2 linked regions of the Desulfurococcus amylolyticus Z-533 genome follow. The protein of the gene in region 2 interacts with the protein of the main gene of each other region in a pairwise test. Links are inferred from orthologs where the notes say so. Each region holds a gene or a part of one and is shown on either strand. Other genes may lie near its edges.

Region 1 (7,489 bases), 1.1 Mb from region 2 along the record:
AACCCCTAGGAGCAAGGGGGATGTGAGGAGGCTTAGGAAGTATAGGGCTCTATATAGGTCTGCGAGGAGGAGAATGCTCCTTCTCTTCGTAATACATATATCCGTCTTCTCGCTAGTCTATACGCTGATGATACTAGTCGTCTCGCTAATAGCTCGTTCAACCCAGTACGTGGATATACCCGTGTCGGTACCATTCCTCTCTGGTTTAAACACTGAGAGAGGCATTTACTACACGCATATATACATTATAGCCTTAATCGGCTTCGCTGTACCAATATACCTGGTCTCAAGGAGCATTAGGCTGGAATCAAGACAACCACCCTAGTAAAATTTAAGAACCTCTCGTAAATTATTACTCTAGAGCTAGAAATGCTTATGGTGAGGCATCGATGCCTAGGCCAATGTATAGGAATAGGAGTTGGAGAAGAATTATTGTTAAAACACCTGGCGGAGATGTCAGTGTGCATTATGAGAAGAGGAGGCCTAATGCGGCTAGGTGTGCTATATGTGGTAGACCACTCAACGGGGTTCCAGCTCTAAGGCCGGTGGAGCTCCGTAAACTAGCTAAGACCGAGAAGCGTCCTGAGAGGCCCTATGGTGGCTATATATGTCACGAGTGCCTTGCAAGGGGTATAAGGGAGGCTGTGAGGCAAGCACTCTAACCCCTGTTCCCTCTAGCGGTGTCTTAAATTGGTTAAGATAGTTTTTAGCGGGCCGCCTGGTAGTGGTAAGACGACCCAGGCTAAACGCGTTGCCGAATACTATGGGTTGAAATACTTCTCGGCTGGCTCATTGTTCAGGGAGTATGCTAGGAGAAAAGGGGTAAGCCTGGAGGAGTTGAGTAGGATAGCGTTGGAGGATCCCTCTATAGACCTCGAGATAGATAGGATGACCCTTGAAACAGTTAGGGACAGTGATGACATCGTTATCGATGGGCATCTAGCAGCCTGGATAGTATCTGACATCGTTGACTTAAAGATATATGTTACAGCTCCCCTCACGCTCAGGATACTCCGTGTAGCCGGCCGTGACAACACTCCCCTGGGTAAAGCGTTGGCTGAGACCCTTATAAGGGAGTATTCTCAGAGAAGAAGGTTCATGGAATACTACGGGATAGACATATATGATACCTCGATATTCGATTTAACTATAAACACAAAGCTAATCGGGGTCGAGGAGGCGTTTAACATTATTAAGTCTATAATAGATAAGATTTTAAAAGAGAAACATGGTAGTATGAGTGAATAGTGTTTAAAGGAGTAGAGGGGTGTTTAAAATGCCCGCGATAGAAATAGGTAGGATATGTGTTAAAACAGCAGGTAGGGAAGCAGGCAGGAAATGCATTATAGTAGACATAATAGATGATAACTTCGTCTTAGTAACAGGGCCTAAGTCACTGACAGGAGTTAAGAGGAGAAAGGTGAACATAAAGCACTTGGAGCCCACAGATAAATCAATTAAGATACCCAGAGGCGCTAGTGATGAAGAGGTTTTAAAGGCCATCGGTGAAAATGGTTTAACAGATTATATGGTGGAGCATGTAAAGCCGAAGCTGACGCCTATTTAAGCTGGGTCTCGGCGAAATAATTAATATTTTCTTTAAATATTTTCTCTCCACCAGGGAAGGTGTAGTATAATGGACCTGGTTGAGAAGGGGTTATCCTTCATAGATTACATAACAGCGAGAGCTGGCTACAGGAATGAATGGATAGTACTAAGAGATGCTGAGACAAGCCCAGACCACGGGGTACTACCATATGAGAGAAAGGTAAACGATCACATAAACTACGGTGTGATAAACCTTGATAAACCACCGGGGCCGACGAGTCACGAGGTCGTGGCATGGGTCAAGAAAATGTTCAATCTGGAGAAAGCCGGTCACGGGGGCACCCTGGAGCCCCTTTAGGGGCGGGGAAACCCCAAGGTGACCGGTGTTCTACCAATCGGGCTAGCGAATAGTACGAAGGTCATTGGGAACGTGATACATAGTGTTAAGGAATACGTAATGGTTATACAGTTACATGGGGATGCCAGGGAGTCCAGTGTTAAAATGGTTGTAGAGTACTTTAAGGGCGATATATACCAGAAGCCGCCGCTGAGATCCAGTGTTAAGAGAAGTATTAGGGTCAGGAGGATATATGAAATCGAGTTACTGGAGATCAGGGATAGATTCATACTTGTGAGGGTTTTAAGCGATCCAGGTACATACATGAGGAAACTTGCACACGATATCGGATTAATGCTTGGCACCGGGGCACACATGAGGGAGCTACGTAGAACCCGTACAGGTCCTTATAGAGAGGATGAAACACTGGTTAGGCTGCAGGATATCAGCGAGGCACTTGCATTATGGAGGAGTAGCGGGGATGAGAGATACATCAGGAGGATAATACTCCCGGTTGAGACATCGATAGCTCACCTACCGAAGATAATGATACTTGATACAGCTGTAGACGCAATAGCTCATGGAGCCAATCTAGCTGTACCAGGCATCGCGAGGTTAACAAGTAATGTTGAGAGAAATAAAACTGTAGCTATCCTAACGCTTAAAGGCGAGCTGGTGGCGCTGGGTACGGCGCTATATAGTGCAAAGGAGATAGCTGGGATGAAGAAGGGTGTGGTGGCGAGGACCCGGAGGGTGGTAATGCCTACAGGGATCTATCCCCCCGCATGGAGGAAGGGGCAGCCGGGATGACGCACTACTATAAGCCTGGCCAGCCAGGCGAGAGGAAGCTCTTTTCCTTCACTATTCACGGCTATACATTCGAGTTCATATCTTACACGAGTCTCTTCTCGGGATCCAGCTTGGATGATGGGACAAGACTACTCCTCGAGAACATCATGGTGCCGAGGAGCGGCGTGGTACTAGATATAGGGTGTGGCTATGGAGTGATAGGTATAGTGGTAGCTAAGTTGAACCCCTTGCTCGAAGTATATATGACTGATGTAAACCCATTAGCAGTCAAGGTGGCTCGTTTAAACGCCTCAAGGAATAATGTAGAGGATAGGGTAGTAGTCCTCCAGGGTGATAGGTATAAGCCTGTAGAAGGAATGAAGTTCAATGCCATATACTCCAATCCCCCACTCTCAGCAGGAATGAGGATAGTGGAGGACATAGTTTTAGGAGCTAGAAGATACCTGACCGAAGACGGCTTCGCACAGTTCGTGCTAGCTAGAGGAGGAGAGTACCTGGCTGAGAAAGCAAGGGAGAGTTACAACATCGTCGATGCGAAAAGTAAAAAAGGCTATATCCTCCTATATCTTAAACCATGAGGAGCGCCGGGGTGCCCGAGCGGTCTAAGGGGCTGGCCTTGAGAGCCAGTGGGCTCACGCCCGCGCGGGTTCAAATCCCGCCCCCGGCGTCATCCCTTATTTATTAGATTTTTGGTAGTTACCCTGGAATTACCCCTAAGTTCATGGGAGTTATGGTTTATCTTTTTTCTCGGTGGAGTGTAAAGGGGTTTTAAGCTCTGACCCCTGCCCTAAAGGGCTGGGGTTCCCTTTAGGGTGGGGGTTCCCCGCATCTATTCAGGGTTTACGTTATCTGCGGGGCAGTCGAGGGGATAAAGGAGTTAATCTATACAGCCACAGTGATTGTTGATGAATGTAAGTCGGCGATTACCACAGTAACAGTGGTGGGTGATGCGTTCACAGGGTTAATCCATATTACGATGATTTTTGGAGTGATCGTGGTACTGTTAATAGCGTTGATATTCTATTCATGGTTGAAGGGTAGATATTGTAGATGAATAGTGTTTCTCGGTTTTCCCTACCTACTAGCTCCCCGATATGCTTCTCGGTCAGTGTTATGGATCCGGCTTATTCTCTAGATAGAAAAATTTATAAAGTATCCCACTGATTACTGTATGTGATTTAAATCTGGGTGGGGCCATGGTGTACAATAAATATGTCTTATTAATAGTAGTACTGGCTCTACTATTAATCCCACTAGTATTCTCTAACGAATCAGAGGCGTTAATAGTCAATGGGGGCTCAAACAAGGTAAGAGTAGTGATAGGATATAGGGATGAAACCTCTAGGCAGAACCTGTTGAGGAAACTCGGGGTATCACCAGTGAAAGAGATCAGGGATCTAAAGATACTGGTTGTCGAGATACCTGAGTCATTGATAACCCGTGTTAAAAGCCTGCCGGGTATTAGATACATTGAGAAAGATATAGAGGCCAGGGCTTTCGGCATAAGCGACTATTATGGTGACATCAAGTGGAACATGTACATGATCGGCATAACGGATGTCTGGGACTACTATTATAAATACTATGGCAGGTATACATTCGGTAGGGGAGTAGTCGTAGCTGTCCTTGACACAGGTATTGATTACACCCATCCGGACCTCTATGGCAGGGTTGCATACTGTATAAGGACAACTGGCTCAACCACTTATAGGGGTACTTCACTAAGTAACTGCATGGATGGAAACGGGCATGGAACACATGTAGCCGGGATAATTGCGGCGACTATAAATGGTGCGGGCGTAGCAGGTGTAGCACCAAACGTGACCCTGATAGCGGTTAAAGTACTCTATGACTCAGGAAGCGGGAGCGTTACAGATATAGCTGAGGGAATAGTGGAAGCTGTGAAGGCTGGAGCATACATACTCAGCATGTCGCTTGGTTCCTCAAGCGATAATAGCGTGTTAAGGGATGCATCAAACTGGGCTTACCAGCAAGGCGCTATACAGATTGTTGCAGCAGGTAACTCTGGCGATGGAAACCCAAGTACAGATAACGTTAACTACCCAGCTAGATACCCATGGGTGATAGCTGTTGCAGCAGTGGATTCAAACGGTAATACACCATCATGGAGTAGTGATGGACCGGAGGTTGATGTGGCGGCGCCCGGAGTCAACATATTATCTACGTACCCGAATAAAAAATACGCTTATCTAAGCGGTACATCAATGGCTACCCCGCATGTAACAGGTGTTGTGGCAGTTATAGAAGCCATGAGGTATGCTGCTGGTAAAAGCTGGCTGGGCTTCGACGCTATTTATAAAGTCCTGACATCTACAGCATATGATCTAGGTTCTCCAGGCTTCGACGTTTACACCGGGTATGGACTAGTGGATGCGTACAGCGCAGTCCAATACGCGTTAAGTCTACCCTAGTTTCTCCTCCAATATTTTTTCATGGGGTCTCAGACCCCCAATTCTTTTCACACTCCATGTCTCAACATGGATGTTTGATCTCCCTGGTTCTATTCTCCTTAAGGGGCCAAGGGTCTCTAGCTCCAGGAATCTATCATTAGTGTATACTTCTACACTCGAGCCGAAGTCGGGGTATACAGCGTCTTCTTCTCTGAAAGACTTCTTGAACAAGTATTCCTCCACCCAGTACGCGATCCATGAGGGATTGGCTCTAGCACCTATTTTAACCGGGTTTTTAACACCTGGGTCTTGATGTACTATGATGTAGCTACCTCTAAGCTTAATCCTCGGGTCATCTAGCCTAGTGTACGGCCATGCCACAATAAATCTATCTGGGAGTAGGCCGTGGTGATCCACCTGCCTCGGCTTAAATGGTATTATAGCGAATCCATTACCCCTCATAACTGAGATAGCCCAGCACGAGAACTCCAGTGGCCATCTACCTATATTGATTATTTCATGGACTACTTTCACCGAGTAGTCTTCTTCACCCGGTGTAACACGTATCTTCTTTAAAACATTGTTAGCACGCTCCGGGTTGCCGACGATCTCGATCTCATCTCTCTCAATCCTTAATTCAACTGGTTTATCGTCAAGTGAGTAGGAACGCGGCATGGCTTCAGGCGATGTCCAGAGCCTATGTCCCCCATGTATTTTCCAGGTGCCCTCGGGTGTTTCAATACTGATATCTGGTATTATACTGAATAAATTGAACTCGGGCTTCTCAAGGGGGGCGATATATAGTATCCTGGGACCTATGTCCAATGGTATACCGATCAATAGCTTGTTGATAATGTAGATTCTAAGCCTGTACCCCTCGACTATCTTCTCGATGTACTCCATTGACACGTCCCTCCGGGAAGTTGTTTTTAGTGCGGTGCGTTGACACATCTTATTACTCTAATATCTATATCTAGGGTTATTTTGCCCGGTTGTGTCCCCACTTATTATGGACTCGATGACTACTTTAACCGCTTTGATCATTAATTCGGGACTCATACTCGGCGGAACACTATGCGACTCCATTTTGGCAGCTTGCTCTGGTAGGTAGGGTAGATGGATAAACCCGGCTCTCAAGGGATAGCCATAAGTGTATCCATGATGCAGTAACCCGTAGAATACTAAGTTGCATACATATGTGCCAGCAGTATTGGATACAACAGCCGGCATGCCTTCCTCAGTTAGTTTCCTAACTATCTTCTTTACAGGTATTGTTGCCAGGTAAGCTGTGGGGGCCCTGGGTTCAATTGGTTCATCCTCAGGCTTCACGCCATCGTTATCAGGTATTCTCGCATTCATCAGGCTTAATGCGACTCTATCGATCCTAACGCATTGAGTCCCGGGAGCCAGCCCCAGGGTATCCTCGTGAGGCCGGGTGGAAAATCATCATGAAGGTGATGGAGCTACTGGAGATCAAGGGGTTAGAGAATAGGTTTCCCCACGAGTTAAGCGGGGGCAGAGAGTAGCTATTGCAAGGGCATTGGTTAAGAAGCCGGCGTCAATAGTAGCTGATGAACCGTTTTCAAACCTCGATGAATATAGTGCTGAGAGAGTTCTAGGGGTCTTCAAAGAAATGGCCAAGGATGGGACAGCCATATTAATAACCACTACAGAGATGAAGGCTGAATATGGGGCGACCCGTTACTATGTGCTTAAAGGTGGAAGATTATACGTAGATTAAAAAGCTTTATAGAGTATCAGCAAGGCCCTCTAATAAATAAGGGTAGTGTAAAAATGTATTTACAACTGAAAGCCTCGCCCTTTAGGGCAGGAAGGAGGTCGGCTAGATGGGTTTTGTAAAGCCCCATTTCTCCAGTGCTCTTGCCAGCTCTCTATGTGTCTTAGCGTACTCGTCTAGTGGAATATTATTCATTATTGCCTCTAGTGCCTGTCTAACAGCCAGTGCTCCGGCTCTAGGCCCGTCTGGATGACCTATTACCCCACCACCTATTTGTAGCACCAGGTTTGTACCCAGAGCCTCTATTACTGGTGGGAGGTTGCCTGGGTGTAAACCACCTGATGAGACAGGCATTGCCGGCTTGATGTGGTGCATTGGTTGCTCTAGGTGGTATATGTCATCTGGGTCTGGCTTGAAGTGTATCTCTCTCAGTATTTTAGCGTATCTTATAACGTCTAGCTTCCCGCCTTCGAGTTTTCCTGCCCCGGCTGTGCCAATGTGTAGTTGGTCTATTCCTATGATTCTGTATAATTTAGCCAGCACGTACATTGAGATGCCGTGGTATGGATTCCTGGTGAAGGCTGCATGCATTGCTCTGTGCCCATGTATTGCTAGTCCATACTCCTCTGCTAGATCCCTGATATA
Region 2 (10,512 bases):
GGGCAAGCCACCTAGTACTCTATCTCACTCTTCTTCGTTACTAGTGCAGTGATGTATTTCTCTAGTTCTTCTAGTGGTCCATAAGGTATGGATATGAGGGTTGTTCGACCACGGTTACCCATGTTCTTAGTGACAGCGTTGATGACGCCGGTCTTACTTAGGTTTCTGGTGTACTCGTATAGCTGTGTATGAGAGCGCGGTATTTCTCCGTGTATATTGCAGAGTAGCCTGTATTCGTCTTCGACCTCCCCCATTTCCACTTCTTTATCGTTTTTCTTGCGTAGGAGGCGTATTATGCTTAGTAGTAATAATAGCTCGTGAAGGGAGCTGTATTTTAATACATCGTTAATCCTCTCTATTTCCTTGCTTCTATCATGGATCGTTATAGCTTTCCTGACGTGCTCTATGCTGATTCTCCCAGCTCCTTCTTTCTCAGCTATATCTCCAGCTGTAAGTAGTATTGTCAAGGCGTGGCGTGCATTACCCTCGCCGCTCCTGTCTACCCCTTCATATTCAGCGATAAGCTCCAGTAATTTCTCATCATATGCATCCTCATGGAAGGCCAGGCTAGCCCTATACCTCAATATATCAAGTAACTGACTGGAGGTGTATGGCTGTAGTTTTATAATATATCTATTCAGATACGACTCGGTGACAGGGTCGAAGACCCCTATTATATTTGTATCGGTTGACACGAAGACCATGTTCAACCGCTTTGACTCATGGAAGGCTTCGTATGCCCTTGTAATAAAGTATATCGCTTCCTTACCAGCTATATTCACGAAGTAGTGAAAGTCGTCGAATACTATTAAAGTATACCGATCGTCCTCATCCAGGAACGAGATAACAGCATCCATTATCTCCTTCGATGATAATCCCCTATGTGGTACTGAGAGGCCTAGTTGCAAGGCTATATCCCTCACTATACTGAACAAGCTCCTATTCCTATAGCAGTTGACATGAATATAATCGAATGATAAGCCCTTCTCCCTTGCTATGCTCGTTAAATTAGTGGCAAAGGTCCTCATTAACGTCGTCTTACCGGTTCCAACTCTACCTACTATGAGTACTCTCTGAGACATGGAACCCGGGTTCGCTATTAAATGCCTGAAGTAGGAGGCTAATAATTTGAGCTCGTTCTCGCGGTGTGGCAGTGCTTCAGGTATGTATTCCGGCATAAGGCTTTCACGATTCTTAAAGATTGATTGCTTGTTTAACTCATCCTCTATTATTTTTCTTGCATCCCACTTCACCACCTACCTCATCCCCCACGTACTGCGATGCGTGTTCTACAGTGTCCTAGACCTATGTAGACTCTATCATTGATCCCCTCGATAAATAGGCATTCATCTGCTGAGGAAGTATGCACCACACCCCTAGACCTCAGATTCTTTAATACAAGTGCGAAGACGCGCGTACTCAGCTCCCTAACCCCTCGCATCCTAACCCTGATCTTTACCTCTCCAGGTATCTTCAAGCCGTCAATGCATTCGAGTCGTTCCCCCAATACCTCTTGAAGCCCCATGATACAGTGAACAGGTATTATGGTTTCAACGAATCCGTACTCCCTACTTATAGCCCTCCTATATATACTATCGACATCTCTACACCCATAGACCTGGAGAAGCCCCGGAAAACCCGTTTTCTCAACAACCACGCTATTATCGAGGCTGAAGATCACATCCCCTATCTCACGAGCACACCATTCATCGCTCCCGGTTCTACATGTTACCAGCAGAACTACTCTACAAGACATAGTTATCCTCGTAAAGATAAACTGAAAACGGGGTTTATTGCTTTAAAGACTATTTCCCCCTAGGTGTTCGCTCCAGTCATTTTATATGGTTTCATGGTTTCATCTAGGGACGCTCTGCTATAGGATCATCCATTTTAATCACTAGCAATAATTATAATTGATTCACAGGAGACTAGAGGGGATTTAAAACTTTATTTACTATTCACTCGTTATCTAGGATACAGCTAGTTTAAGGGTGCAGCCTTATGGATAGAAGAACCATAACAGGCATCATGTTGCTTGTTACAAGCATTCTAGCCAGCACAGTGTTAACCTATACAATGAACACCAAAGTACCTTTCGACAATGTGTCCTGGCTTACAGAGTATTTGTCAAGGAAGCCAGTACTAAGCGATGCATGTACCGGAATTAATCCGCTCGATAATACATGTAGTTATTTCATAACCTACACATGGTTGTCCGCTAGAATACTCGGGGTCCTAGGACCCTACGGGGCTCTCTCCATCCAAGTCCTCACGTTAATCCTATTATTCTACATGGTTTACAGGTTCTTTAAAGAGCCCGCGATAGCTGGGCTCACTACATTAATCTATGGAACCGCCCCGGTCACAGTGTTCTGGCTGACTCCATCTAATGTCGGTCCACATGTTTTCACTGGTATTCTAATAGCATTATTCCTGCTCACCTTATATAAGACGAGAGAAGTGAGAAGCACTCCTACTGTGCTTCTCACAGGTTTAACCGGGCTTGTACTCCAATTATTTAACCCCATGGGGTGGTTGATCGTTGAAGCCGCATTGATAGGTTTATCAGCAGAATACATAGTTGCACCCCTTAAGCGGGTTGATGTTAAGACAGTGTCATCAATTACTTTATTCACTACGCCACTACTGCTACTCCCATGGCTTAGAAACACTTACTCATTAATACCCCTCTTCACGGGCTCACTGATCTTAGCTACCAGTAAATTACTTGAGGACAGGAATTCCTCCACAGGTACACGCTTGGTGCTAGTAGCCACCGCTATCTCAGCATCCATAGCTTTATCAGCCGCATTAATACAGTTGCTTGGAGGCGGTGATTATACTAGTGTATTTATCAAGCCTTATAACCCGCTAATAGACTATGGGGTATTATGCGCCACGGGGTTATTGGGTTTAATAGTGTTCGCTAGGAGTAGAGTGCTCGAGGAGTTTCCCTCAGTAAGGATCACCATTATATCAGCCACCATAATACTGCTTATAGCATCCCTCTACGATCCAACCCTTGCACTAGCCGAGGCCCTGTTCTCAGCAGTGTTATCAGGATTGGCCCTATACATGGTTACGGATTATGTGTGGAGCCATGGGATCAAGGGTTTCGAGACAATACTATATAGGGTCATCGCCTTAATCATAGTATTGGGCATAATATCTAGTAGCATGCTTCTAGCAGTAGCACAGAATAAGAGCCAACCATATATATACACCTATGATATCCAGGGGTACAGCAATATAGGTACACCGATAAGAAATGAGAGCGCGTGGCTTAATGCGTTAACAGCGTTAAAGCAAGCTATATCTAATACCAGCGTAGACAATATATTAGTGATATCATACTGGGGATATACCTACTGGATCCAGGGCTTCCTAGCTGAATCGCTACCAGCGCCCAGGGTTTACACGTTAGCCCATATATTAGGAGGAGATAGGGGTAAATATATTGTTTCATCAATAATGTTAAGCAATGAGGTTGCTGCATCCAAGATAATAAGTAATGTCACATCAATGATAAACGCTGAGAGGACCTATATAATAATATCATATCTGGCTAGCATTAGAGTAATGATGGGTAATAAAACAAGTAACGCCTACCTTGGACTAGCTGTACCGGTTCAATCACAGAACTATTATGAATATATATACTATGCCGCAGCAGGTGATTTAGCCAGGCTGGTATTATACGCCAGCATCACTAACACTAGCTACGTGGATTACGTGAACATATATAATGCACGTACAGGTTATGAGATACCCCTCGCATGGAACAACAAGGGATCCAATACGTTGCTCGCGCAACTAGCAGTAGACTCACTACATAGGCTGGGTTACACCGTGTATAATGAACTATACAGTTACACACCCTTGTCAAGCAATCTAAATTACTTCAAACCAGTGGCAGTAATTGGTGTACCAGTTATGAATATAACTGGTTTATATAGCGAATACCAGATAATACATGTAGTAGCGGTTTACGAGTTCACTCAACAATAGCCTCGGTGAGAAGAAATGCTAGCTAGGAAGGAATTGCCCGAGATCGGGGAATACGTTATAGCCACGGTTAGGGAAATATACGATTATGGCGCCTATGTCACCCTCGATGAATACGGAGACTTAAAGGCCTTTCTACCATGGAGCGAAGTAGCAACCAAATGGGTTAAGAACATAAGGGATGTCATCAGGGAAGGAGAGAAGATAGTTGTGAAAGTCATCAGAATTGATAGAGCCAGGAAAGAAGTCGATGTCTCATTAAAGAAGGTATCTGATATCGATAAGAGAAAGAAGATGATGTGGTGGAAGCGGTATGTAAAAGCAGCCAAAATAGTCGAACTCGTCGCTGAAAGTCTCGGAAAAACCAAGGAGGCCGCCTATAAAGAAGTAGTATGGAAGCTTGAAGACTCCTATGGAGACCCACTTTACGTCCTCGAAGAAGCAGTACTGAGCGGTAGAGACATCCTGGAGAAAGCCGGGATACCTAGTGAATGGATAGAGCCATTATTAAACGAAGCGAAGAGACATATAAAGGTGAAAGAGGTATCAATACGTGTAAGACTACTACTCCAATCACGCCACCCCGATGGCGTTGAAAGAGTAAGGAAAGTACTTGACGTGATAGCCGAATCCCTTAACTCTGAAAATGTAAAGTTTAAACTCTACTCAGCCGGTGCGCCAAGATACATCCTCGAAGTATACTCCCATGACTATAAAACAGCTGAATCAGTAGTTGAGAAAATACTAAAGAAAGCTGAAGAGGCTAGCAGCGAATATGGTGTAATATTCAAGGGAGAACGTGAGAAAGCATGAACTGGCTACTTAGAAAATGTAGTAAATGTGGTAGGTATACTTTAAGCAGGGATAGATGCCCGTACTGCGGGGGAGAGCTAATAGTACCCCATCCACCACGCTTCAGCCCTATTGATAAATACGTGGAGTACAGGCTCGAGGAAAAACTCTCAAAGGGAATTATCAAGCTAGATGAAAAACCACCATATAAGCCTTGATTCATGGAACTAACAATTTAAAAACCCTGTGCATAATCAAAATTAGTGAAGGATGCCGCCGTAGTATAGCCCGGCCTAGTATGCGGGCCTGTCGAGCCCGTGACCCGGGTTCAAATCCCGGCGGCGGCGCTCGACACCCATCCCTTCTACGTACATTAATAGGGAGGCCTCATCATAATGGATGAGCAGGTATAATGGTTATTAGGTCTAGGTTTAATATTGGTATTCATAATAGTGTTGAACGGGGGTCTGCATTGAGGAGGTACAGCAGGGAGATATTTAGATACATTTTCGAGTACGATGTACTATTAAACACTGTTTCAAAGACACTCATGGCTGCTGCCATTGTTTCCTGGATTATTATAGGTGGGAACTGGCTGTACCTATGGTTTAACTATAGTTATCTATCCCAGCAACAGTTCAACCAATTGATCGCGACCTCACTACTCTACACGCTGTTGTTATCGTTCTCGGTATTGGTAGCATATTCTCTTCCCTACTATGTTCCATCAGCCAGGCCGAAGACGCATAAACGTATAAGTGAGACAAAACTAAGGGATATAATCATTATTGGCTCGCTCATATTGTTAATAATGATCATAGTGGCATACATACTGTTAGGATATTACTATATGAAAGCAGCCATGTAGAAAGATGAACTATCACCTTGAACCTCCTCAGGAAGACTTTTCTTCCTCACTAACCATTAATATATGTCTCAGCGGCTTCACGCATTCCTGTATCATTGCTACGAGTAGCTCGTTAAATGATAGAAGCGCTACATCATTCCTCCTATACTTCTCGCCACTTACTTCACAATCCTTTATAAATAAAACCAGCGTTTTATCACGGTACCTCACCGGAAGGGGGTATAAGAGTTCTTTCTCCAACTTGATAATGTTTTCAACGGCTTTCAAGACGCCTTCATCTATGGTGTCGGCTGGGAGCGGTGAGCCAAGTGCTACTTTAGTTATCCTCAATCTGCTTAAGTATTCAGTATCCAAGGCCATTTTATTAATCATCTCGATAAATAATTCCCTACTCTCAGGGTTTAATAGAGGCAGTTTGAACAGAGATCTCCTGATTAACTCGTTTACTTCATCTAGTCTAATCTTCTGGACAGGGGTACACTTTGATGCCTGTAATTCCTCTTTAATTAAGCGGATATATGTGTTACTCATAGTTTTACCCCAATCCCTGATGAATCCCTTACCTCTACTAGCCCATTGACAGCTAGATATAGAGCATAGGGTGCCTCTAATCTAATTATTTCTCCCTTTCTAAGCCCAATAAATTTATCTAGAACCAGGATCTGAGAAGCATCGACCAAGGGTTTAACCATGACTTCCCCATGGAATGGTGAGAAATCAGTGAAACCCTTTCCTCTTAGATCCACGGTGGGCTCAACCTCTACAACCCTTAACCCGGACTTCATGTTTAAGCTGTTAACGAATCTTGAGAGCCTTGACGTATCCATTGTTACAACCTTATCTACTTTAACACAGTTCTCCCGAATTAATTCATCGAGGGCGCTCTTATTGATTATTAATCCCCTTAAACCCGCTACGCTTTTTTCCTTCACTAGCTTCCTCGATATAGCTAACTCGAGCACCCTTCTTCTCAGGCCATATTCAACTCTGCGGAAAACCACTATATCTTTGTATGATGGGAAGATCCTGTCCACATCTATGTTGCTACATGCCACATAATCCGCTATTAATCGCCTCTGCTCACGTGTTAGAGGCAGTGCCTCCTCATCCATCACTCTTACATGGAATCCCCTGTTACCCGAGAAATATATTTTAACCTTGCTAAACCCGAAGTCCTGCACCAGTATATCACGTAGTTTTAAGGCGTCGCCCCAGGCTTTCAAGATGCACTCCCAGCTCACTGGGGAATATTTCAAAGGTTCCTCGCCTGAGGGACAGGACTCCCCATCATTAATTATTACTCCTGACTTGCTGCAGACTAAATACCTCTGTATGCATCCAGGATACTTGTCAGCATCTATATCGAATATTAACTCCGAGCCCTGCCACCCTTTGGCCTCCATTTCCTCGGCCGAGGGATTGCTGTAGAGGGCTGAAGAATAATACAGGTGGAGAGGTGTTTTCATGGTCTCTATGAAGTTATATAATTGCTCCATATATGGGAAGGATAGGTGCCTGATATACCTGCGATCCTCAAGGCTCTCTAAAGCAATCTCTCTCATATGTAGGTTGCCTGGTTCTTCGAGAGGTCTGAACCTATAGTAGTCCCTTATGACCTTCTTCAAGAAGTCGCTAGTCTTCCCGTGGGGCAACATAAAACACTAGTCTTCCTCCGCCGGGTATCTCGTATGTAAGCTTGAGCGGTGTTCCATCACCGAATTCTATCTCCATTAATTCAGCCGCCTGAGAAGCAACCGATATATCGATAAGATAGTCGATCGTGTATTTAGCCCTTGCATCACTTAGCACCTGGTACTCGATTAACGCACCATCTGAGGCTGAGAGCTCTATTTCAGCCTCAGCTATTTCACTCCTCGATGAGACAGTCAGCTTATCGCTGTCCTTGCTGGCTGAAAACTCGATGGAATCGCTGATGGGCTCTACCTCCCTAACTATGTCTCTAAACAACTTGGGAAGAAGCTTCCCCTTAAACCCTACTTCGAAACTAATCTCCGGTATCTCCTCGTAAGTCATCTCTATGCTTGGCAGGGTAAATCTTCTGACACCCCTACCCTCGAAGACTACGCTTAGCCTGCCGTCTTCTAGCACTTCTAAAACGAGTTCATCACCTCTCCTAGCCCTCTTCAACACCTTGGTCAGATCATCCATTCTTACCCCTACTACAAGTTCCCTTTCCACACTGTACTCTGAAAAAGCCTCCTTCGGTATTGCGAACTCTACAAGTACAACAGTACTGGGATCCATAGCTTTCAATAATAATCCGTCTTCACCGCTAATCCTAAAGTTTGCTTCATCAATAATCTTAGAGATGGATGTTATAGCATATCTCCATGCAACTGCGTCACTAAACTTAAGCCTCATTCGAACCACCTACTATACTTTTACCGTTATCCGAATAAATAAAATTATCAAGTACAGAGGATGCTAAGCATACTCTCTCCAAGTGTAACCGCACTTTGTACACTTAAAGAATCTTGTAGGCGGTTCATCCGCAGCCCTTGTCTGAATCACCCAGTAGTATGCCTCATGCCAACCACATTTCGGACACGTTACTTCCCTTGTAACAGGGAGGTTGACCTCTCCTCCGCTTTCGAGTACAAGGGTTTTCTCACCGGGCTTGTGATCGATTCTCGTGGAAACCTTGAAACCCGATGCCTCGGATGCATCAGCCTCTACTTTGTACCCACATCTAGTACAAATCAGATACAGTTTACCATCCATTTTACGGGGACGCATTAAGCCACCGCATTTCGGACACAACTTGGACATGTGAAACCACCGTCTTGAACCAAGTAGAGATAATCAACGAGTAGCCGTTTAAATATTGATGGGAATAATTGAAAGTATTCAAAAGTGACTAAAAGTATCATTGAGACCCGAATCCTGGATAAAAAAGGTATCACGTTAAACATTAACACGTGTAAATAACAGGGTAGCCGGATGACTCGGTCCCGGGGAGAGAGGTTTTCAACAGTGTATTCCTATACTGCATGTATAACTCCAGTAGGCGTAGCACCGTATCAACCACTCCGCAATAAACTGTTTTTAAAGCCAGGTACTCTGAGCTATTGAATCCTTTCAAACCAGTAAATACCGCGTTAAGTGGGCTACATCCGCATGGTAGTGCGAACCCTAGTTCTTCACGCGTCATCATAGAATCAAGCACATATTTGATGAATAGTGCCGGGGAGCCGGTGACCCTTAGTATTTTTAACTCCTCTAAAAATTTCCCCTATAAGTTGCAAAGACACCGTATCTCTCTGTAACACCATAGACAAGTATACGTGTCTCGCTTTTCCTACTCAACTACCTTCTCCTCTACAAGCCTTCTAAGCTCAGCGAGCGAGTTCTTTAATCCATTTACTATATCCCTTAGTATTGATTCCACGGTATAACCCGGCTTAACTATAATCGTGAACTCAAACATGTTTTTAAGAGGGTGTGGAACCCTGTATGCTGCATATTCTACACCGGGATGTCTTATCGCCTCCTTCGCTAATAGATTACCAAGTGTATGGTCTTCATCATATATTTCTAACACTAATTCTCTCTCACTCCTGGATACAACACGTACCTCCATTTAAAACACCTTTGACCCCTATTCGTTTTGCTGTTTAAAACTCTTAATAAATAAGTCTACTGCATCCCGCCACTCATGCTTTAAAACATATAAGCCTGACTCGTCGACCCCGAGGAGCCCTGCTTCCACTGCGTGATTTATGGCGTCATCTAACTGTAGCCCTGTTATAATGGTTACCGTTATGATGAAATACCTTGCTGCTGTACCCTTCACCCTGCCTCTAATAGCGGTGTTTAATTCACTTATTCTCTCAACTAATTCGAGAATCCTGTTCTTCTCTATATTGGTGTAAATGGTGCCATCCTCGAGTCTGGCCTTATACCCTTGTTTCTCAAGGATTTTCACGAGCACCTCGGGCGGGAAGGTCTTCCTGGTTAATTTAACTATCACGTCAATGCTGAATGCTTGTAAACCCGGCCCACTGACCCCCTTAGCCATCCTTGAATAATTCTTTAACTCAATCCACAGTTTTTTCAGGTCTGTTTCATATCCGTAGGCATCTACTATTAAGCCGTTACTGGTTACCGCGAACTCAACATGCTCTATTGAGGGAACCCTCTCCTTGACAAGCTCGTATAATTTTAAACATTCCTCGCCTCTACATGGAATCCTATATCTCCGCTTAACCAGTGGCAAGCGATCACCTTGAGACGTGTATATAGTTTAAACTGGTTTTACGTTTCTCAATATTCCCGCATGTATTACACACTAATTTATCATTGCTCTTGTAGAGCAGGGAGCCACATACACTGCAATACGCCTCTATAACGCCTAATCCTGGTTCCTTAATGGTTAATTGGTATGGTATAGAATTATTGAGCACCTTAGCCTTAACGAAGTCACCTGGTCTAATGGCCCCTAGAAGGCTCTGTGTAAACTCATTGGATGCCTGCGATACATGTATAATCCCGGAGGCTTCAACTCTTTGCCCTTCTATACTATATATCTTTAGAAAAGCCAGCTCATCAGTCACGGCCTCGACATATGCTTCGACAATGGTTCCCGGCTTAATCAACTCTATGTTTTTCACTTGTCTAACATATACTTGCTTCTTATATCTATCGAAGACCTTTAACCCGAATACCTGGGACCTGATCAAGCCCTTTTCATCAATGTATGCACCTTGGAGAGGCAGTGCCTCCTCCTCTACTGCAAGTGGTTCGCCAGGCATCACTATCTCTTGCATAATTAATCACGCCCTTGTCAGGATAATGAATACTGTTTTAACCCTATATATTCGCCTCCT

The links. Proteins that work in one complex are often made in the same cells at the same time.
Region 1: the proteins of SPHMEL_RS00905 (region 2) and SPHMEL_RS06525 interact in binary tests that used the Methanocaldococcus jannaschii proteins (3 or more experiments, as listed by UniProt). The link is inferred for Desulfurococcus amylolyticus Z-533 from one-to-one orthologs.

Annotation. Positions count from the first base shown.
Region 1 is NZ_KI911318.1:1,220,191-1,227,679, reverse strand. What follows is about bases 1,007-3,809. They hold SPHMEL_RS06525 (RNA-guided pseudouridylation complex pseudouridine synthase subunit Cbf5), read left to right. Parts: upstream 1,007-1,924; coding sequence 1,925-2,695; downstream 2,696-3,809. Other genes in these bases: SPHMEL_RS06520 (class I SAM-dependent methyltransferase), read left to right, coding at 2,692-3,273; SPHMEL_RS07580 (hypothetical protein), read left to right, coding at 1,637-1,906; SPHMEL_RS06535 (50S ribosomal protein L14e), read left to right, coding at 1,277-1,567; cmk ((d)CMP kinase), read left to right, coding at 1,007-1,248. Also shown: SPHMEL_RS06550 (hypothetical protein), read left to right, coding at 1-325; SPHMEL_RS06545 (50S ribosomal protein L34e), read left to right, coding at 390-662; more of cmk, read left to right, coding at 691-1,006; SPHMEL_RS06510 (S8 family peptidase), read left to right, coding at 3,892-5,127; SPHMEL_RS06505 (hypothetical protein), read right to left, coding at 5,119-6,009; SPHMEL_RS06500 (pyroglutamyl-peptidase I), read right to left, coding at 6,067-6,516; SPHMEL_RS07615 (P-loop NTPase family protein), read left to right, coding at 6,647-6,847; rbcL (type III ribulose-bisphosphate carboxylase), read right to left, coding at 6,950-7,489. UniProt on the Methanocaldococcus jannaschii protein: Could be responsible for synthesis of pseudouridine from uracil-55 in the psi GC loop of transfer RNAs.
Region 2 is NZ_KI911318.1:148,240-158,751, reverse strand. Bases 3,534-6,414 are described here. They hold SPHMEL_RS00905 (RNA-protein complex protein Nop10), read left to right. Parts: upstream 3,534-4,814; coding sequence 4,815-5,015; downstream 5,016-6,414. Other genes in these bases: SPHMEL_RS00885 (DNA primase small subunit domain-containing protein), read right to left, coding at 6,193-6,414; SPHMEL_RS00890 (hypothetical protein), read right to left, coding at 5,693-6,196; SPHMEL_RS00895 (hypothetical protein), read left to right, coding at 5,270-5,665; SPHMEL_RS00910 (translation initiation factor IF-2 subunit alpha), read left to right, coding at 4,024-4,818; SPHMEL_RS00915 (hypothetical protein), read left to right, coding at 3,534-4,008. Outside these bases: SPHMEL_RS00925 (ORC1-type DNA replication protein), read right to left, coding at 12-1,256; SPHMEL_RS00920 (RNA-binding protein), read right to left, coding at 1,262-1,756; more of SPHMEL_RS00915, read left to right, coding at 2,002-3,533; more of SPHMEL_RS00885, read right to left, coding at 6,415-7,320; pcn (proliferating cell nuclear antigen (pcna)), read right to left, coding at 7,298-8,047; SPHMEL_RS00875 (transcription factor S), read right to left, coding at 8,111-8,455; SPHMEL_RS07100 (hypothetical protein), read right to left, coding at 8,598-8,840; SPHMEL_RS00870 (DNA-directed RNA polymerase subunit L), read right to left, coding at 8,985-9,266; SPHMEL_RS00865 (DUF2067 family protein), read right to left, coding at 9,285-9,902; SPHMEL_RS00860 (exosome complex RNA-binding protein Csl4), read right to left, coding at 9,907-10,452; SPHMEL_RS00855 (METTL5 family protein), read right to left, coding at 10,459-10,512. UniProt on the Methanocaldococcus jannaschii protein: Involved in ribosome biogenesis; more specifically in 18S rRNA pseudouridylation and in cleavage of pre-rRNA.